Regions from separate parts of the Serratia liquefaciens ATCC 27592 genome, predicted to be linked through region 1. Evidence: predicted binding sites of a transcription regulator. Region 1 holds the regulator's gene; each other region holds the start of a gene.

Region 1 (4,326 bases):
ATCAAAGATGGCAAGGTCGCCGATATGGAGCACCTGCCAAGCTACTTCGGAGTAGAAGTCAGCCAATTGGTGAAAGCGCATGGGATCGACAGAATGCAAGCCTGGCAGGATGGCCTGAAAGATGCCAAAAACGCCAAGGCCTTTGCTACCCAGCGTGTCGGGGTTAACTTCTGGGATACGCTGTATTGGGGCGGGTTCGACAGTGCCAACGACTGGGCGAACAAGGGCTACGAACTGATCCTTTCAAACCCGGATTATGTCTACATGGACTTCCCGTATGAGGTGAACCCGGACGAGCGTGGTTACTACTGGGGAACGCGTTTCAGCGATGAACAGAAAATGTTCAGCTTTGCGCCAAACAACCTGCCGCAAAACGCCGAAACCTCGGTTGATCGCGATGGTAATCACTTTACCGCCAAGAGCGACAAGCCCTGGCCGGGGGCTTACGGTATTTCCGCGCAGATGTGGAGCGAAACCCAGCGTACCGACGAGCAAATGGAGTACATGATCTTCCCTCGTTCGCTGTCGGTGGCCGAGCGCGCATGGCACCGGGCAGAGTGGGAGCAGGATTACCGGGCGGGCCGGGAGTATAAAGGCGGCGAAACCCACTTCATCGATACCAAGAAGCTGGACCGCGATTGGCTGCGCTTTTCCAACCTGCTCGGTCAGCGTGAGCTGGCAAAACTGGACAAAGGTGGCGTGAACTACCGGTTGCCGGTGCCAGGCGCCCGAGTGGTGGGGGGCAAGCTGGAAGCCAATATTTCGCTGCCGGGTCTGGGCATTGAATATTCCACCGACGGTGGCAAACAATGGCAACGTTACGATGCCAAGGCCAAGCCTGGGGTTAGCGGTGAGGTACTGATCCGCGCGGTGAGCCCGGACGGCAAGCGTTACAGTCGCGCTGAGAAAGTGTAAACCTGAAACTCGGCCCCCTGTTCGCAGGCGGGCCGTTGTTACTCGACCAGGGCAGCGTCCGGCGTAATCGGACATGAATTTGACTATCGGTTGCGTTTTTTCCGGGATTGCCGGTACCTGTTAATACCGAACCAAGCTCTGTTGCTCATCCGCGTGTCGGCGGGTGGGGTAGTGCTGAGAGTGTAAGTGGGAAGCGAGAGAAGTGCTGTAGAGAAGTGCCGCTGCAATTGTTGTATTTAACGCTGTGAACTTTCCCCGGCCTGTCCGGGGATTTTTTATCCTATTATCGCAGGCACAAAAAAACCGCCGTTAAGGCGGTTCTCAATGCCGGTTAGGACATTATTTTTTGTCGTGCAGGGTGTCGTCTTCGCGGCAGTCACCTGTTTCACAGTGGCCGTACAGGTACAGGCTGTGGTTGGTGAGCTTGATGCCGTGTTGTTTGGCGATATCACGCTGACGCACTTCGATAGACTCATCGCTGAATTCGATCACTTTGCCGCAATCCAGGCAAATCAGGTGATCGTGGTGATGTTGCTGGGTCAATTCGAACACGGACTTGCCGCCTTCGAAGTTGTGACGGGTCACAATGCCGGCATCATCAAATTGGTTCAGTACGCGGTAAACCGTAGCCAGGCCAATTTCTTCGCCCATATCTATCAGTTTTTTGTACAGATCTTCCGCACTGACGTGATGGCATTCCGGATTTTGCAGTACTTCCAGGATTTTGAGTCGCGGAAGCGTGACTTTTAAGCCGGCCTTCTTCAATGCGGTGTTGTTGTCAGTCATGCGGATTCAGTCCTGTTACTATGCTAATCAAGTTGAGGCGTTCTCGCCTTTGGCATCGGTCGGCACAAAGAGTTAATTGCGTCTCATTATAGAACCGGTTGCTCTAAATGGAAACCGCCGGTTGTTAACAAAGCTATAATTGCACAATTGCATGTTATACATGCAACGTCTTGATGAATGGGATAAACCGAAAACTCAGTCTACCTTGATGGTGTGGGAAGTTACAAATCTGTAGCTTCTATTGCAGTAATTTGTACTGCCAATGATGGCCCTGCCGGCACACTATGCACTTTGCAGGGCTTTTGTTCAACCTTTGGCGTTACCCGACGATTTCGGCCAGGCTCAGCTCTTCGACGATTTGTTTTACCCAGCCTTCGACACGTTCGTTGGTCAGCTCAGGTTGGCGATCTTCGTCAATGGCCAGGCCGATGAAATGGCTGTCGTTAACCAAGCCTTTGGAGGCTTCAAAGTGGTAACCCTTGGTTGGCCAGTGGCCTACGATCGCGGCGCCACGCGGTTCAATGATGTCGCGAATGGTACCCATCGCATCACAGAAATACTCTGCGTAGTCTTCCTGATCGCCACAGCCGAACAGCGCAACCAGCTTGCCGTTGAAGTCAATTTCTTCCAGCGTTGGGAAGAAATCGTCCCAGTCGCACTGCGCTTCGCCGTAGTACCAGGTTGGGATACCGAGCAGCAGGATATCGAAAGCTTCCAGATCTTCTTTGCTGCTTTTGGCGATGTCATGAATTTCAGCCACATCTTTACCAAACTGCTGCTGAAGAATTTTCTGGATCATCTTGGCAATGTTTTCGGTATTGCCAGTGTCGCTGCCAAAGAAAATGCCTACATTAGCCATATCGCGTATAACCTTTAAATTCAATAAATTGCATTCACGATGTTAGCGTTGACTACGATAACACCGATTAAAATGATGCCATGGCAAGAGGTTATCTCTTACCGGTAAGTGCGTATCATGCCAGAAATTTACCCCGGGTATTTATCACTTTAATGCGATGCCGGGTGGAATAAAGCGGTGTTGATCGGGCGTCATCCTTAACGCCGCGCCGCATGTGCGGCTGCAATGATCAATGTTCTGGCTGCTCGTCCGCCAGTTGTGCCAGCAGCATTTGCTCAATAAGCTCGCTGCGGCTGATATTACGCTGTTCCGCCAGTTTGTTCAGGGCGTCCACCGCATCCGCATTGATCTTCAGTTCCACACGCCGTAAGCCACGGACTTTATCGCGTCGAAGCTGATTACGCTTATTGATTCTAAGCTGTTCATCTCGGGATAGCGGGTTGGTTTTCGGGCGCCCCGGACGGCGTTCATCTGCGAACAGATCCAGCGTCGTGCGATCCGTTTGTTCTTTTGCCATAGGTAGCGGTACTGCAAGGGAGTTTGCATCAAAAAGCGCTTACACGCTTCCGGACGGTTCGGTTAACACACTTCGGGCCAATAAACCCTAACCCAAATTCACCCCAGCCTGACGTTAGCGAACACGCTCGGCACGGCGGCAAAATTATAGCGCGCCATATTACCCCAGCAGGTAGAGCGACGACAATGCTTAACTGAGCCGAAAACGCGCTAAGCCGTTATCTTTAGCGCGTTTTTTCATCAGATGGTGACTTTGGGAGAGAAACGGCCCATTTGTCGGGCCTGGCGCGACTCAGGCTTCGCCGAGAAAGCGGTGAATGGCGCGCAACACCGCCTCCGGTTTTTCCGCATGAACCCAGTGTCCGGTACCGGCAACGACGTGAGCGCGAGCCTGCGGGAATTGACGGGCAATATCTTCGCGATAGCTGTCCTGCACGTAAGGCGACAGGCCGCCGCGGATAAACAGCGTCGGGTGAGGCCAGGCCGGCACTTCCTGCCAGCCGGTGATGTTCTCGTACTCTTCGATCAGCACCGGCAGATTGAAACGCCATTCGCCTTGATGGAAGGATTTCAGCAGGAACTGGATCACGCCTTCCTCTTTCAGGTAGCCACGCATCAATTCCGCCGCCTGCTGGCGTTGGGTAATGCCGGCGGCGCTCACCGCCTGCAACGCGACAAAAATTTCGTCGTGGCGGCGCGTTTGATAGTCCACCGGCGCAACGTCAATGATGATCAGCTTCTCCACGCGCTGCGGGGCGATTGCCGTCAGCGCCATGGCCGCTTTGCCGCCCATCGAGTGGCCAATGACAATGACCTTCTCCAACTGCAAATCGTCCAGCAACGTCAGCAGATCCTGCGCCATCTCCGGGTAGGTCATGACCTCAGAACGCGGTGACAGGCCGTGGTTGCGCAGATCGACTTTAACTACGCTGTGCTGCTGGTTCAGGTCGCGCGCCAGCACGCCCAGGTTGTCCAAATTGCCAAACAGCCCGTGGATCAGGATCACCGGCAGTGCATCGGACTCGGTGGCCAGCAGTTGATAATGTAATTTCATGGCGAAGTTCATACTGAGAGAGATTCAGATTAGGTTATCATGATTAAAACACTCGATGAATAAACCCGTCGCCTTTCAAGCGGCAGCGTTGTTCGCGGTACTTGCTGCAACTTAAAATCCATAGGATAAAACGTGGATTTTTCATGATAAGGTGCAGGTTTGGCAGCGCCGGTGTCCGGTGGGCTATAGGTAATAG
Region 2 (4,326 bases), 1.1 Mb from region 1:
CAATCGGGTGGCAAAACTTGGCATGCCGCTGGTGGGGGTCGATCCGGCGCTGGTGCTGTGTTATCGCGATGAATATAACGAGATCCTGGGGGAAACCCGCGGGGACTTCCAGGTGCAACTGGTGCACGAATGGTTGCAGCAACTGCTGGCCGAGCGGGCTGAACAGCCTGCTACCGGTGAGGCCTGGTATCTGTTCGGTCACTGTACTGAAACCACCGCCTTACCGGCCAGCGGTCAGCACTGGACGTCGATCTTTGCTCGCTTCGGCGCCAGGCTGGAAAATGTCAGCGTAGGCTGCTGCGGCATGGCGGGTACTTACGGGCATGAAGTGAAGAACCTGCAGAATTCGCTCGGCATTTATGAGCTATCATGGCACCAGGCATTGCAACGTTTGCCGCGGCAACGTTGTCTGGCGACCGGTTACTCCTGTCGCAGCCAGGTCAAACGCATTGAGGGTAACGGTGTACGGCACCCATTACAGGCACTTCTGGAGATGATTGAGTGAAACTGTGGAAACGAGAAACGACGCTGGAACAATTAAACCAGGCTGGTGAAGGCTGTATGGTCAGCCATGTGGGGATCCAGTTTACTCGAATGGAAGAGGATTACCTTGAGGCTACCATGCCTGTGGACCACCGTACGCGGCAGCCGTTTGGTTTGTTGCACGGTGGGGCCTCGGTGGTGCTGGCGGAGTCGATGGGATCGATGGCTGGTTACCTGTGCAGCGAGGGCGATCAGAAAGTAGTAGGGCTGGAGATCAATGCCAACCACCTGCGAGCGGTGTTTGAAGGCCAGGTACGCGGAGTTTGTCGCGCACTGCATGTTGGTCGTCGGCATCAGGTGTGGCAGATTGAAATCTTCGATTCGCGCGACCGCCTTTGCTGCACTTCGCGTTTAACCACCGCAGTGATCGATTAAGTTTCCTTCCCCCGCAGGCATTCCGGCCTGCGGGTTTCTTGTCAGTCGGCGGGGTTACAGCTGAAACGGCACCCGCTTGACGAAGTCCTTCTGGAAGGCGTTCGCTTTCTCCCAGGTGCCTTCCATCGCGTATTTCTGGCAGATCAGGGTCAGGGTATGGCGGGCAAAATGGTAGCTCTGAACCCGAAACAGCTGGCAGCGCTGCGGATTGTTGATTTCCACGATCAGCCGATTATGCAGCTTGCTCAACGCGTGCAGATAGCTTTCATCATCGCCGTTTTCCAGGCACAGATTGGCCATGTTGAGGCTGACGTTGTTGTAGCGTTTCAGGTGGTTGATATTGCACTCCGGCCGCTTGAGCGACGCTTCTGCCATGTAGAAATCTACCGTGGCGTCACGCACGCTGAACTTATAGTCATCAATTTTGCCCAGCAGCCACGCATTCATCGAGATATTCATTTGCCCGCGCTCAATTTGTAATTGAATGATAATCATTATCATATTTACTGGCGCGTTTACGATCAATCATTCTGTTGAAATTTTTATCGCGGCAGGGGGATGCATTGAGCGCACGGCGACCCAATATGGTCAGTAACGACTAAACTTTAGTCATAGAGCGTGCGAATTGTCTGCCTGCAGTGAAGCGCGAAAGAGTGGGAAAAGTCCCTTATTGTCGATAAACGCATTTTTAAGACAGACAAAATTCAGAAATAGGTATTTTCTATGAATGTTTAAAGCAAAATAAAAATCCGGATCTGTAAAGCGTTCGAGCCAATAGGCAAGCACGAAGGTAGTACAGGATGTGCTGTAAATTCATAGGGATAAATTGATCCCCTTGCCGACCTGCAGCGATTGTGTCGCTGACTGTCCCGCGCGCTTGCCGCATGCCGAAACGAAAATCCGGGTTTTTGGCGGATACCCCCGCAAAACAAACGGTTGAAGTGATAATTGTTATCACTAACATAGTAGCAACCCAGATTGGCTGTGGAAAAACACGAGTGTGAGGTAGGCCATATGCAAACGGAAAATGTCGGCACCTTTTCTCTGGACGAAAATGTCTGGCAAGGCATTTTGCTCAGTGATAATGCCGTACAACAAATTACTAAATTAATGCAGCAGGATCCGCAGGTGAAGGGGCTGCAGCTCGGGGTGAAGCAGTCAGGCTGCGCCGGGTTTGCCTATGTGCTGGATCTCACCCGTGAACCCGCTGACGACGACCTGCTGTTTGAGCGCGATGGCGCCAAACTGTATGTGCCGTTAAAAGCCATGCCGTTTATCGATGGCACCACGGTGGATTTTGTCCGTGAAGGGCTGAATCAGATATTCAAATTTAATAACCCTAAAGCTCAGCATGCCTGCGGGTGCGGCGAGAGTTTTGGCGTTTGAGCGATGCAATCAACATGACACGAAGCAATGTAGAAATGCCTAATGAAGTGCAGGCTTGGGTCAGCGAAGGTCGCTATAAAGAAGGCTTTTTTACCCAACTGGCTACCGACGAGTTAGCGAAAGGCATCAACGAAGACGTGGTGCGCGCTATCTCGGCCAAGCGTAACGAACCTGAGTGGATGCTGGAGTTCCGCCTGGAGGCTTACCGTGCCTGGCTGCAAATGGAAGAGCCACACTGGCTGAAAGCCAACTACGACCGGCTGAATTACCAGGACTACAGCTATTATTCGGCGCCGTCCTGCGGCAGTTGTGATGACGCCTGCGGCTCGCAGCCCGGCGCAGAACAGCAACCCGGCGCGGTCACGGACAACAATTACCTGACCAGCGAGGTTGAACTGGCGTTTAACCAGCTCGGCGTGCCGGTGCGAGAAGGCAGTGAAGTGGCGGTGGACGCGATCTTTGACTCCGTCTCGGTCTCCACCACCTATCGCGAGAAGTTGGCCGAGAGCGGGGTGATTTTCTGTTCTTTCGGCGAGGCGATCCACGAATACCCGGATCTGGTACGCAAATACCTCGGCCGCGTCGTACCCTCAAACGACAACTTCTTCGCCGCGCTGAACGCCGCGGTGGCCTCTGACGGGACCTTCGTCTATGTGCCGAAGGGCGTACGCTGCCCCATGGAACTGTCGACCTATTTCCGTATTAACGCCGCCAAAACCGGGCAGTTCGAACGCACCATCCTGATCGCCGACGAAGGCAGCTATGTCAGCTACATCGAAGGCTGCTCGGCTCCGGTACGCGACAGCTATCAGCTGCATGCGGCGGTGGTGGAAGTGATCCTGCACAAAGACGCCGAAGTGAAATACTCGACCGTACAGAACTGGTTCTCCGGCGGTGACAGCAAGGGCGGGATCCTGAACTTTGTCACCAAGCGCGCACTGTGCGAAGGCGCCGGGTCGAAAATGTCCTGGACCCAGTCGGAAACCGGCTCGGCCATCACCTGGAAATACCCGAGCGTGATCCTGCAGGGCGACAACTCTATCGGTGAATTCTTCTCTGTGGCGCTGACCAGCGGCCATCAGCAGGCGGACACCGGCACCAAGATGATCCACATCGGCAAGAACACCCGTTCAACCATCATCGCCAAAGGCATCTCTGCCGGGCACAGCGAGAACACCTATCGCGGCCTGGTGAAGATCCTGCCGGGGGCGGAAAACGCCCGTAACTTTACCCAGTGCGACTCGATGCTGATCGGGCCGGACAGTGGCGCCCATACGTTCCCTTATGTTGAGGCGCGTAACAACAGCGCGCAGCTGGAGCATGAAGCCACCACCTCAAAAATTGGCGATGACCAACTGTTCTACTGCCTGCAACGTGGCATCAGTGAAGACAATGCCATTTCGATGATCGTCAACGGATTCTGTAAGGACGTGTTCTCTGAGCTGCCGCTGGAGTTCGCCGTCGAGGCGCAGAAGTTATTGGCCATCAGCCTGGAACACAGCGTGGGCTAATCGCCGGATTTACAGCGCGAAAGCGCGACCTAAGGACACTGCATGTTAAGTATCAAGAATTTAAAAGTCAGCGCGGAAGGCAACGAGATCCTCAAGGGTCTGGACCTGGAGATCAAACCCGGTGAAGTGCATGCCATCATGGGGCCGAACGGCTCGGGCAAAAGCACGCTTTCGGCGACCCTCGCAGGACGCGAAGAGTATGAAGTCACTGAGGGCGAAGTGACCTTTAAAGGTAAGGACCTGCTCGAGTTGGATCCGGAAGACCGTGCCGGCGAAGGCGTGTTTCTGGCGTTCCAGTATCCGGTGGAAATTCCCGGCGTCAGCAACCATTTTTTCCTGCAGACGTCCGTGAATGCGGTGCGAAAATACCGCCAGCAGGAGGCGCTCGATCGCTTCGATTTCGCTGATTTTATCGAAGAGAAGATTGAACTGCTGAACATGCCGCCCGATCTGCTGACCCGTTCGGTCAACGTCGGTTTCTCCGGTGGGGAGAAAAAGCGTAATGATATTC
Region 3 (4,326 bases), 1.3 Mb from region 1:
GTCAGCCGATTCAAACGCCAGTAATTACAACTTGTTGAAGATATTGCGTGTTTCGAGGGGGAGGAAGTTAGCCGCCAGCAGGAGAGCGGCGGCTAAGGGGGATCAGTTTTTGTAGCGCGTCAGCTTATCGAGGTAGCCCATCACAAAAGCCGAAAGGACAAAGGTCAGGTGGATGATCACATACCACATCAGCTTGTTGTCCGGCACGTTTTTGGCGTCCATAAACACCCGCAGCAGGTGAATGGAGGAAATGGCGACAATTGAAGCGGCCACCTTGTTCTTTAGAGAGGTGGCATCCATCTTGCCCAGCCAGCTCAGTTTCTCTTTGTTTTCGCTGATATCCAGCTGCGAAACAAAATTTTCATAGCCCGAGAACATCACCATCACCAGCAGGCCGCCAACCAGCGCCATATCGACCAGCGAGAGCAGCGTCAGAACCAGATCCGCTTCGGCTATGGAGAAAATGTTCGGCAGAACATGGAATATCTCCTGGAAAAATTTAATCGACAGCGCCAGCAAGGCCAGGGACAGGCCGAAGTAAACCGGGGCAAGTAGCCAACGGGAGGCATACATGGCATTTTCTAGAAAGCGTTCCATAGTCATCTGAGTTCGTTACAAAAAGTGGGATACAGTATAACGCAAGAGGCCCGTCAAAAGGCAAGAGAGCCCGCGAGGATTGAAAGGGGATTTCGCCGGGATGAGGGAATGCCATACGAAAGAAATAAGCCCCTTTAATCACTGCGTGTTTTTAAGCTATTTACTCCGCAAAAAAATATTTTATCAATATATATTGAGCTATCCGAAAATCAGACTAGCCTTTAAATGCTGCATAATGACATTGCAGTGGGTTTTTATATCGCGAGCGAATTATATATAACGGAAATGAATTAACCTAATGGAGATGGATATGGATAATTCCCTAAATGGAAAAAACAACGGTTGGGATAGTGTTAATGATTTGCTGAATTACCATAATAGAGGCAATGGTTTAACCATTAATAATAAGCCTTCTTTTGATATAGCAGCGGCAGGCAAGCAAATAGCGCGCAGTGAACAAACCTGGAATGGAACTCACGTCCTCGGCCAAGGCGCCACCGTCACTTACTCCTTCCCGGATTGGGATTATAATCAGAGCAATTTAAATGGTCGCTTTGCCAGCCAAGACACCGGCCTAAGTGCCTTTACCGCCGATCAAAAAGCGCAGGCCAAGCTTTCCCTGCAGTCTTGGGCCGATGTGGCGAACCTTAATTTCGTCGAGGTAGCCCCAGGGCAAAAGTCCAACATTACCTTTGGTAATTATGAGGGCGACGGTCAGGCTTATGCGATTAAACCTTTTACCGGCGCAGGTACGGATTATCGCGGGCATAATACCGACGGTCAAAGCTGGTTCAATATTAATTACGACTATGCAGATCCCCGTGATGGTGTTTATGCCAATTTACATCCTGAATTGGGCAACTATGGCCGCCTGAGCATCACCCATGAATTGGGGCACACTTTGGGGTTGGATCACCCAGGGGTTTACAATGCCGGACAAAGCCCGAGTTATGCCAAGGCTACCTACGCCGAAGATACTCGCCAGTTCAGCGTGATGAGCTATTGGGATGAATCTGTCACCGGCGGCGATCACGGCGGTTATTATTCCGCGGCTCCGCTGGTCGATGATATTGCTGCCATTCAGTATTTATATGGTGCCAATACCACCACGCGCACCGGTGACACGGTATATGGATTCAACTCAAATTCCGGCAGAGATTTCTACACCGCGACGGACAGCAGCCAGAAACTGATTTTCTCCGTCTGGGACGCGGGCGGTAACGACACCCTTGATTTCTCAGGGTACTCGCAAGACCAGCGTATTAATCTGACCGAAGGCTCGTTCTCTGACGTTGGCGGATTGAAGGGCAATATTTCCATCGCCGTAGGCGCTGTCATCGAAAACGCCATTGGCGGTTCGGGGAATGATGTCATTGTCGGCAATGACGCCGCCAATATTCTTCAGGGCGGCGCGGGGAACGACGTTATTTACGGTGGCGGTGGGCAGGATCAGTTATCCGGTGGCAGCGGCAGTGATATTTTTGTTTTCTCCGCCGTGAGCGATTCACCGTTCAAATCGCCGGATAAGATCCTCGACTTTGAAACCGGTATCGACAAGATTGACCTGTCTTTCTTTAATCAGGGCGATAACGGTACCGACTTTATTCATTTCGTTGACAGCTTCAGCGGTCAGGCAGGTGAGGCCACGTTGACGTATAATTCACAAAGTGATTTTAGTGAATTGGCATTGAATATAAGTGGTCATGCGACACCGGACTTCCTGGTGAATATCGTAGGCCAGGCAAATACCGCCACTGATTTTATTGTTTAATTCTGTCACGGTGGGTTATGCCCACCGTTTTATTACGGTTTTATTCCCCTGCGTCCCACAATGTCTCTTCGCCACGTCGGCTACCGACGCCGCTTTGTAAGGATTTCGTAAACGGTTTGGAAGTATCTCATCAATGTATTTAATAAGGTTATAACGACGTTGCTTATGGTAAGCATTGTCATTATTATCAATTTACTGAGTCTGCGAAGAAAGACCTTTATTTTAGCATTATTAATTTCTTTTAATCCCTTTTAACTCGGTTAAACCCGAGTGGCGAAGCAACTGCGAGCGAATACTAATAATTAATGCAGGGCTAACACATGTGCAGAACTTTTAATTGCCGGGGAATTATCGGGCATTCCGCCTTATGGGGCGCATTAATCGCCAGTGCCTTTAACGCCAATGCGGAAGTTAAGAAAACCTCATTAGAAAAGACCACGCAAAGTGAAGAAGAAATAACGGTAGTGGCGCCGGTTATTGAAAATAAATCGGGGACAATCACCACTATTACCGCGCAAGACATGCAGAACAAAGGGGGCAATGATTTCGGCTCGATTATGCGCTATGAACCCTTGATCAGTGCCACCGGTGTCAGCGGGGGCTCATCATCGGGGAAAAGTGGTTTCGATCGCAGCGGGTATACCGGTTATAACATCCGTGGCCTGGAGAGCAATCGCGTCGGATTGGACGTCGACGGCATTCCACAGCCTGATGCCACCGGACGCAGCTACGTCAGCCGCGCCGGGCTCAATACCTTTGGCATCGGCAGGGACTATATCGACCCTTACATGTACGGCCAGGTGGAGATCGAATCGGGCGCAACCTCGATTGAACGCAGTAATACCTCTATTGGCGGTGCCGTTTCGTTTTTACCGAAATCAGCCGATCAGTACCTTTCCCCCACCAAACAGACCTACTTTGGTTACCAGAGCGATTATGATTCGTCCAATCGCAGCTGGCACAATGGCATTACCGCCGCTGCGGGCGATGAACAACTGCGCGGGGTGTTTGTTTACAGTCGCCGTGACGGCCAGGAAACGCGCAATAACAGCGGCACCCACCAGGCCTATCCGGCCAACTGGCACACCAATGCGCTGATGGCCTCCGGTATCTGGCAACCGAACGACGAACACAAACTCACGGGCACGGTGGATTACTATGACAAAACCAACCACACCCATTACGACAGTTGGAACTCGGCCGGCAGCGCCATTCTGGGGACCGCCCAACAGCAAAGCAATACGCGCCGTTGGGGAGTGAGCCTGAAAGATGAATGGACGCCGTACAACGATTTTGTCGATACCCTGACCTCAAAAGTCTATTACCAACAGACTCAGGCGCATGACAACACCTATATGCCCACCAGCACTGGCAGCATGGAACGGGTTTACTCCGACTACAACGTCAACACCTATGGTCTTGAAAGCCAGATAGCCAAAACATGGGGACGGCACACGCTGAGCGGGGGACTCAATGTAAGGTTGACCGATACCGAGCGACCGTTCCGTGAAGAGCCTGCACCCAGTGCATTTACCGCCATCATGCAGCCGGAGTCCGACAGTCGCAGCTATGTGCTGGGCGGTTATGTGCAGGACAGGATCCAGTTTGATCTCGACGGGCACGGCTTTGCCGTGGTGCCGGGCGTGCGCGTGGCTCACCAAAGCACCAAGCCGCAGAACCTGAGCAGTCTGACTACCGGCAGCACGGTGCTGACGGAGTCCGAGTTGGAAACGCTGTACGGCAAAAGCAACACCGATACCCAGGTCCTGCCGTCACTCAGCTTCCAGTACAATCTGACGCCGACGTTGATGACTTATCTCCAGTACAAACGCGGTGCGCAGTTCCCGAACGCCAGCCAACTTTATGGCTCATGGAACCTCGGCTCCAGCTACGCAGGCACCGCGCAGTATGCGTTGATCGGCAACGCCGATCTGAATACCGAGACCAGCAACAACCTG
Region 4 (4,326 bases), 1.7 Mb from region 1:
CCGCCTCTTACATCAAAAATCGTACCCAACCGTCGCCACCACGGAGCGTTCTGCGCCCCAGTAGCAATAGCCGGTCCCATAGCAGGCCGCGACATATTTCCGGTCGGTCAGGTTATTCACATTCAGTTGCACATAGGCACCTTTCAACGACGGATTCACCCTGTCCAAATTCATCCGCACCGAGGCATCCAACAGCGTAACGGAAGGGATCCTCAACGTATTTTCGTTATCGGCCCACTGCTTGCCGATGTAACGCGCCCCAGCACCAAGATCCACACCGTATGAGGTGGCATATTTGCCCCACAGTGAAGCCATTTGGTCCGGTGCGAGATACGGTGTGTTGCCGTCGTTGCCATCAATGGCATCTTTGAATTTCACTTTATTGTAGGTATAGCCTGCGATCAGATCGAAGCGTTCGGTGATCTTGCTTCGGGCCTCCAGCTCAATCCCCTGAGAATGCACCTTGCCGGCCGGCAGGTAATAGCTTTGCTGAACCACGCGGTTAGCCACGTCTTTCTGCGTCAGGTCATACAGCGCCACGCTGTATATCGAGGAACTGCCTGGTGGCTGGTACTTCAGGCCCACCTCATACTGCTCGCTGGTGCTGGGTTTCAGCATATGGCCGTTTTGATCGGGCAATGCCTCCGGGGTGACTGCGGTGCTATAACTGACGTAAGGCGAGAAACCGTTATCGAAGCGGTACAACAGTGAGCCACGGCCGCTGAAATTGTCGTCGGTGCGGGCATCGCTGGTGGCGGTGTTGAGCACCGTATTTTTAGATTCGATACGGTCGAAGCGCCCTGACAGATTCAGATACCAATTCTGTAAGCTGATTTCATCCTGCAGATAAACGCCGGTCTGCTCATAACGACGTCGGGAATCGGTATGCGTCAGGTTGGTTAATGCGTCACCGCCGGACACGCCGGTGTAAGGATTAAGCTGTGAAGCTCCCGCCGACTCATCCCACAAATTATTACGCAGGCGCTGGTAATCCAAACCCAGCATCACCTTATGATCCAGCGGCCCGGTCGCAAAATCGGCTTCCAACTGGTTATCAACGGCGAAGGCATCCAGCGAAGTGGCTGAACCGCTGTAATAGCGATTCAATAGGCTGTGATCGTCATTCCAGCCAATCTGGTACACCTGCTGTAATTCAACATTGGAGTGGGTGTAGCTGGCGTTCTGGCGGAATGACCAAACGTCGTTAAAACTGTGCGAGAAAGCGTAGCTGTAAATCTGTTCCCAACGTTTGAACACATTGCGGCTGCTCTCGCCATCAAAGAAGCCACGCCCCAGCTTGTCACCGGAACTGGAATAGAGGCTGCCATCTGCCGGTACCGCACTGTGATAACCGCCAGAGGGATCTTTTTGCAGATAAGCTTTCAGCAGCAGCGAAGTATTTTCATCCGGCTGCCACAGTAATGACGGTGAAATGGCATAGCGTTCCTCACGTTGATGGTCATACATGGTTTCGCTGCTGCGCGTCATCCCGGTCAGCCGATAAGCCCACTGTTCAGACAGCGCGCCGGTCACATCGAAAGCGCCACCCTGGGTGTTGTTATTGCCTGCCATCAGGTTAACGTGCCCTTCCGTGGCAAACTGGGGGCGCTTGGAGGTCAAAGCGACCAACCCGCCCGGAATGCTTTGCCCGTACATGACCGATGAAGGCCCTTTGATAACGTCGATGCGTTCCAGGAACCAGGGGTCAACCTGCAAGGCATTATAGGTGCCGCCGTCACTCAATAACCGCAGACCATCAAGGAAGGTGTTATTAACGTCGCCACCGTGAAAACCACGTAACGCAATGGTGTCATAGCGCGTTGCACCACCGGCGAAGTTAGTGAAAACACCAGGTGTATATTTCAGGGCATCATTAACCGTTTGAGTATTCTGGTCGGTCATTTGTTGGCGCGTCACCACCGAAACGGACTGTGCAGTCAGAATCAAGGGTTTATCGGTTTTGGTCGCCCCTTGGCTGGTCGTCGCTTGATAGCCGTGGGTCGCTGCTTCCGCCGTATCAGCGGGTTTAGCAGTAACAACCAGAGTATCCTCAGCGAAAGACACCAGCGGCAGAAACATCGCAAACGCACACAAAACCCGCGACCGTTTGACAGGAAAAATCGTCGGCATACCTGTAATCCCCAGTAAAAAACATTAAATGACACCCAAATGTCCTGTCATCAACGCGGTTTAACAACGCTGTGCAGAGGTTATATCGGTGTGTTGTATGTAAATTAAGTGAAATATTAATGATAATTATTATCTTTATCGATAAAAATTTTCAAGCCTCTATGCCTTTTTATAAGCAAGCAAAGCAATCTGCACGGCAAATAAACCCTGGGCTGAATAGGGAATTAGTCGATTGAAAGATAACAATAAAAAAAGCCAGCACTAGGCTGGCAAGTAAACAGGAATAGATGTAAGCAATGTCGTGCCAGTTCGGAAGAGCGCATAAGGAGACAAACCTTTTCCTCTCGACTGGCACTCATAGATGATAACGACTATCATTATCCTTTAGTGCAGAGTTTCAATCCACCTCTTTTTGCTCATCCAGCGGCAACAACGCTCAGCGTGGTCGTTTAATAAACCATTTATGCAAACGGCTCACCACCAGCAGGATAGCGCCAAGCAAAATATTCGCTGACCCCCATAAAATGAGTATGTATATAAAGGTTTGATAAAGGGGTATTCCTCGTTCGGCAGAAAAGGGATTAATATGCCAAAACCGAATGACATTAAAGGGATTGAGATTGAACCACTGACAAAATAAAGCGACCACCATAGGTGGCAGAAAGAAATAAAACCCCAGCGTGGCAATCAGCAGATACATGGTGAAACGTTCGTTTTTATACTCTTTCATATCAATAAGTTGCCATTATTTTTCGATGGGAAAACACCCTAAACCTTATGGTTTCAACAGACCTGACAGGCCCTGATTAGTTCCCGACAGAGGGTAAAATAAAGCCTGTTTAGCGTTTAAATTCCATTTAGTTTTTGAATGTTATAACGCTAGTCAGCTCAGGAGGCTCCAATGATACCGGAATATTGCCCAATCTCGCCAACCCCCAAAAAACTGAAGGTTATCTATGGCTGGTATATATATACCGTGTATGCCCTACTGATCTTTAATATCTACCTGGCGGTATACAACGTCTGCGTCAGACACCCTTTTGAAGCTCCACTGATCTCCGCATGCCACAGCCTATTTATCGGGTTCATGCTTTACCACCTGCTCAAAAAACGCGCTAACTTTGCCTGGATGATGCTGGCCTATTATATTCTGATGCGGATTTATTACGCCAACGTGATGCATAGCGAGTTCAATATCTGGAGCCGAGGGTTGGTTTTTATTCTTCTGACTGTATTGCTCACCGGCCCCATCGTACTGGGTCAACTTGCAACGCCACCTCTTCGTCAAGATTGGTTTGCGCGCTTAGGGTGGCGACAATGGGCTACGTTAGCCGTTCTGTCGGGGGTGCTGACACCGTTAATTACCGCAGATTATTTAGGCTGACGGCCGAGATTTAGCGTGGGATATGGGGTTCCGAGATATCGACAAGACGGCAGACCTTGGTATAGTTTTCTGATTTTTCACATATTTTATCAGTGACAAACACGCCAAGGTAACTCAACACCAGCAGATAACCGGCCATGCACAAAATGAAAATAAGCGTTCTCACCGATAGGACCAACCTGCCAACAAAACCCTGAGTATTATACCTTGGTTAACCCACTTTAGCCTATTTCAAAGTATTTCATTAATCCGCTGGTCATTTCAGAGGCTGAAATGTTATGTTATTACATATCATAATAAACCAGCACAGATGCATTAATGGAAAGCCAAACCCCGCCGTTACTTACCGTAGAACACCTGACGCTCTCACTGAACGCAGAGGTCAAGATCCACGATCTGAGCTTCACTTTGCATGCAGGTGAACGTTTATGCCTGCTGGGCGCATCGGGTTCCGGCAAATCACTGACCGCCGCCGCCATTCTGGGCACGCTGCCGGTCGGCGCAACGGTTAGCGGTTCGATTCGACTGCAAGGGCGAGAAGTTAATGGTCTGCGTTTGCCACGGCGTAAAAACACTGATTTGGCAGCCATTTTTCAGGATCCTTTTACCAGCCTCAATCCTCTGGCCACCGTGGGTCAGCAATTGACCCTGGCGCTACGCAGCCAAAATGCCCTGACGAAATGCCAGGCCCAGCACTGCGCTGCGGAATTACTGACAGCGTTGGGAATATCGGCAGACAACGTCATGCCGCGCTACCCCGGTCAACTGTCCGGGGGCCAATGTCAGCGAATATGCGCAGCACTGGCCTTGCT

The links. The regulator Fur, encoded in region 1, represses iron uptake genes when iron is present. The targets are predictions, from matches to a motif close to ATAATAATGAGAACNACTATCAA.
Positions count from the first base shown of each region.
Region 2: the regulator Fur is predicted to act here: its motif matches at 1,860-1,882, upstream of sufA (Fe-S cluster assembly scaffold SufA).
Region 3: the regulator Fur is predicted to act here: its motif matches at 2,534-2,556, upstream of M495_RS11625 (TonB-dependent receptor domain-containing protein).
Region 4: the regulator Fur is predicted to act here: its motif matches at 2,244-2,266, upstream of M495_RS13500 (TonB-dependent siderophore receptor).

Region 1 covers NC_021741.1:1,190,209-1,194,534, forward strand. The annotation lists gene M495_RS05495 (beta-N-acetylhexosaminidase) at 1-915, shown strand, start outside; gene fur (ferric iron uptake transcriptional regulator) at 1,255-1,701, opposite strand; gene fldA (flavodoxin FldA) at 2,021-2,560, opposite strand; gene ybfE (LexA regulated protein) at 2,790-3,077, opposite strand; gene ybfF (esterase) at 3,369-4,142, opposite strand.
Region 2 covers NC_021741.1:2,261,796-2,266,121, forward strand. The annotation lists gene ydiJ (D-2-hydroxyglutarate dehydrogenase YdiJ) at 1-505, shown strand, start outside; gene menI (1,4-dihydroxy-2-naphthoyl-CoA hydrolase) at 502-918, shown strand; gene M495_RS10625 (hypothetical protein) at 973-1,377, opposite strand; gene sufA (Fe-S cluster assembly scaffold SufA) at 1,933-2,304, shown strand; gene sufB (Fe-S cluster assembly protein SufB) at 2,319-3,815, shown strand; gene sufC (Fe-S cluster assembly ATPase SufC) at 3,858-4,326, shown strand, end outside.
Region 3 covers NC_021741.1:2,472,662-2,476,987, forward strand. The annotation lists gene M495_RS11615 (TIGR00645 family protein) at 103-597, opposite strand; gene M495_RS11620 (serralysin family metalloprotease) at 908-2,368, shown strand; gene M495_RS11625 (TonB-dependent receptor domain-containing protein) at 2,689-4,326, shown strand, end outside.
Region 4 covers NC_021741.1:2,897,563-2,901,888, forward strand. The annotation lists gene M495_RS13500 (TonB-dependent siderophore receptor) at 13-2,130, opposite strand; gene M495_RS13505 (hypothetical protein) at 2,567-2,860, opposite strand; gene M495_RS13510 (hypothetical protein) at 3,032-3,514, shown strand; gene M495_RS13515 (ATP-binding cassette domain-containing protein) at 3,833-4,326, shown strand, end outside.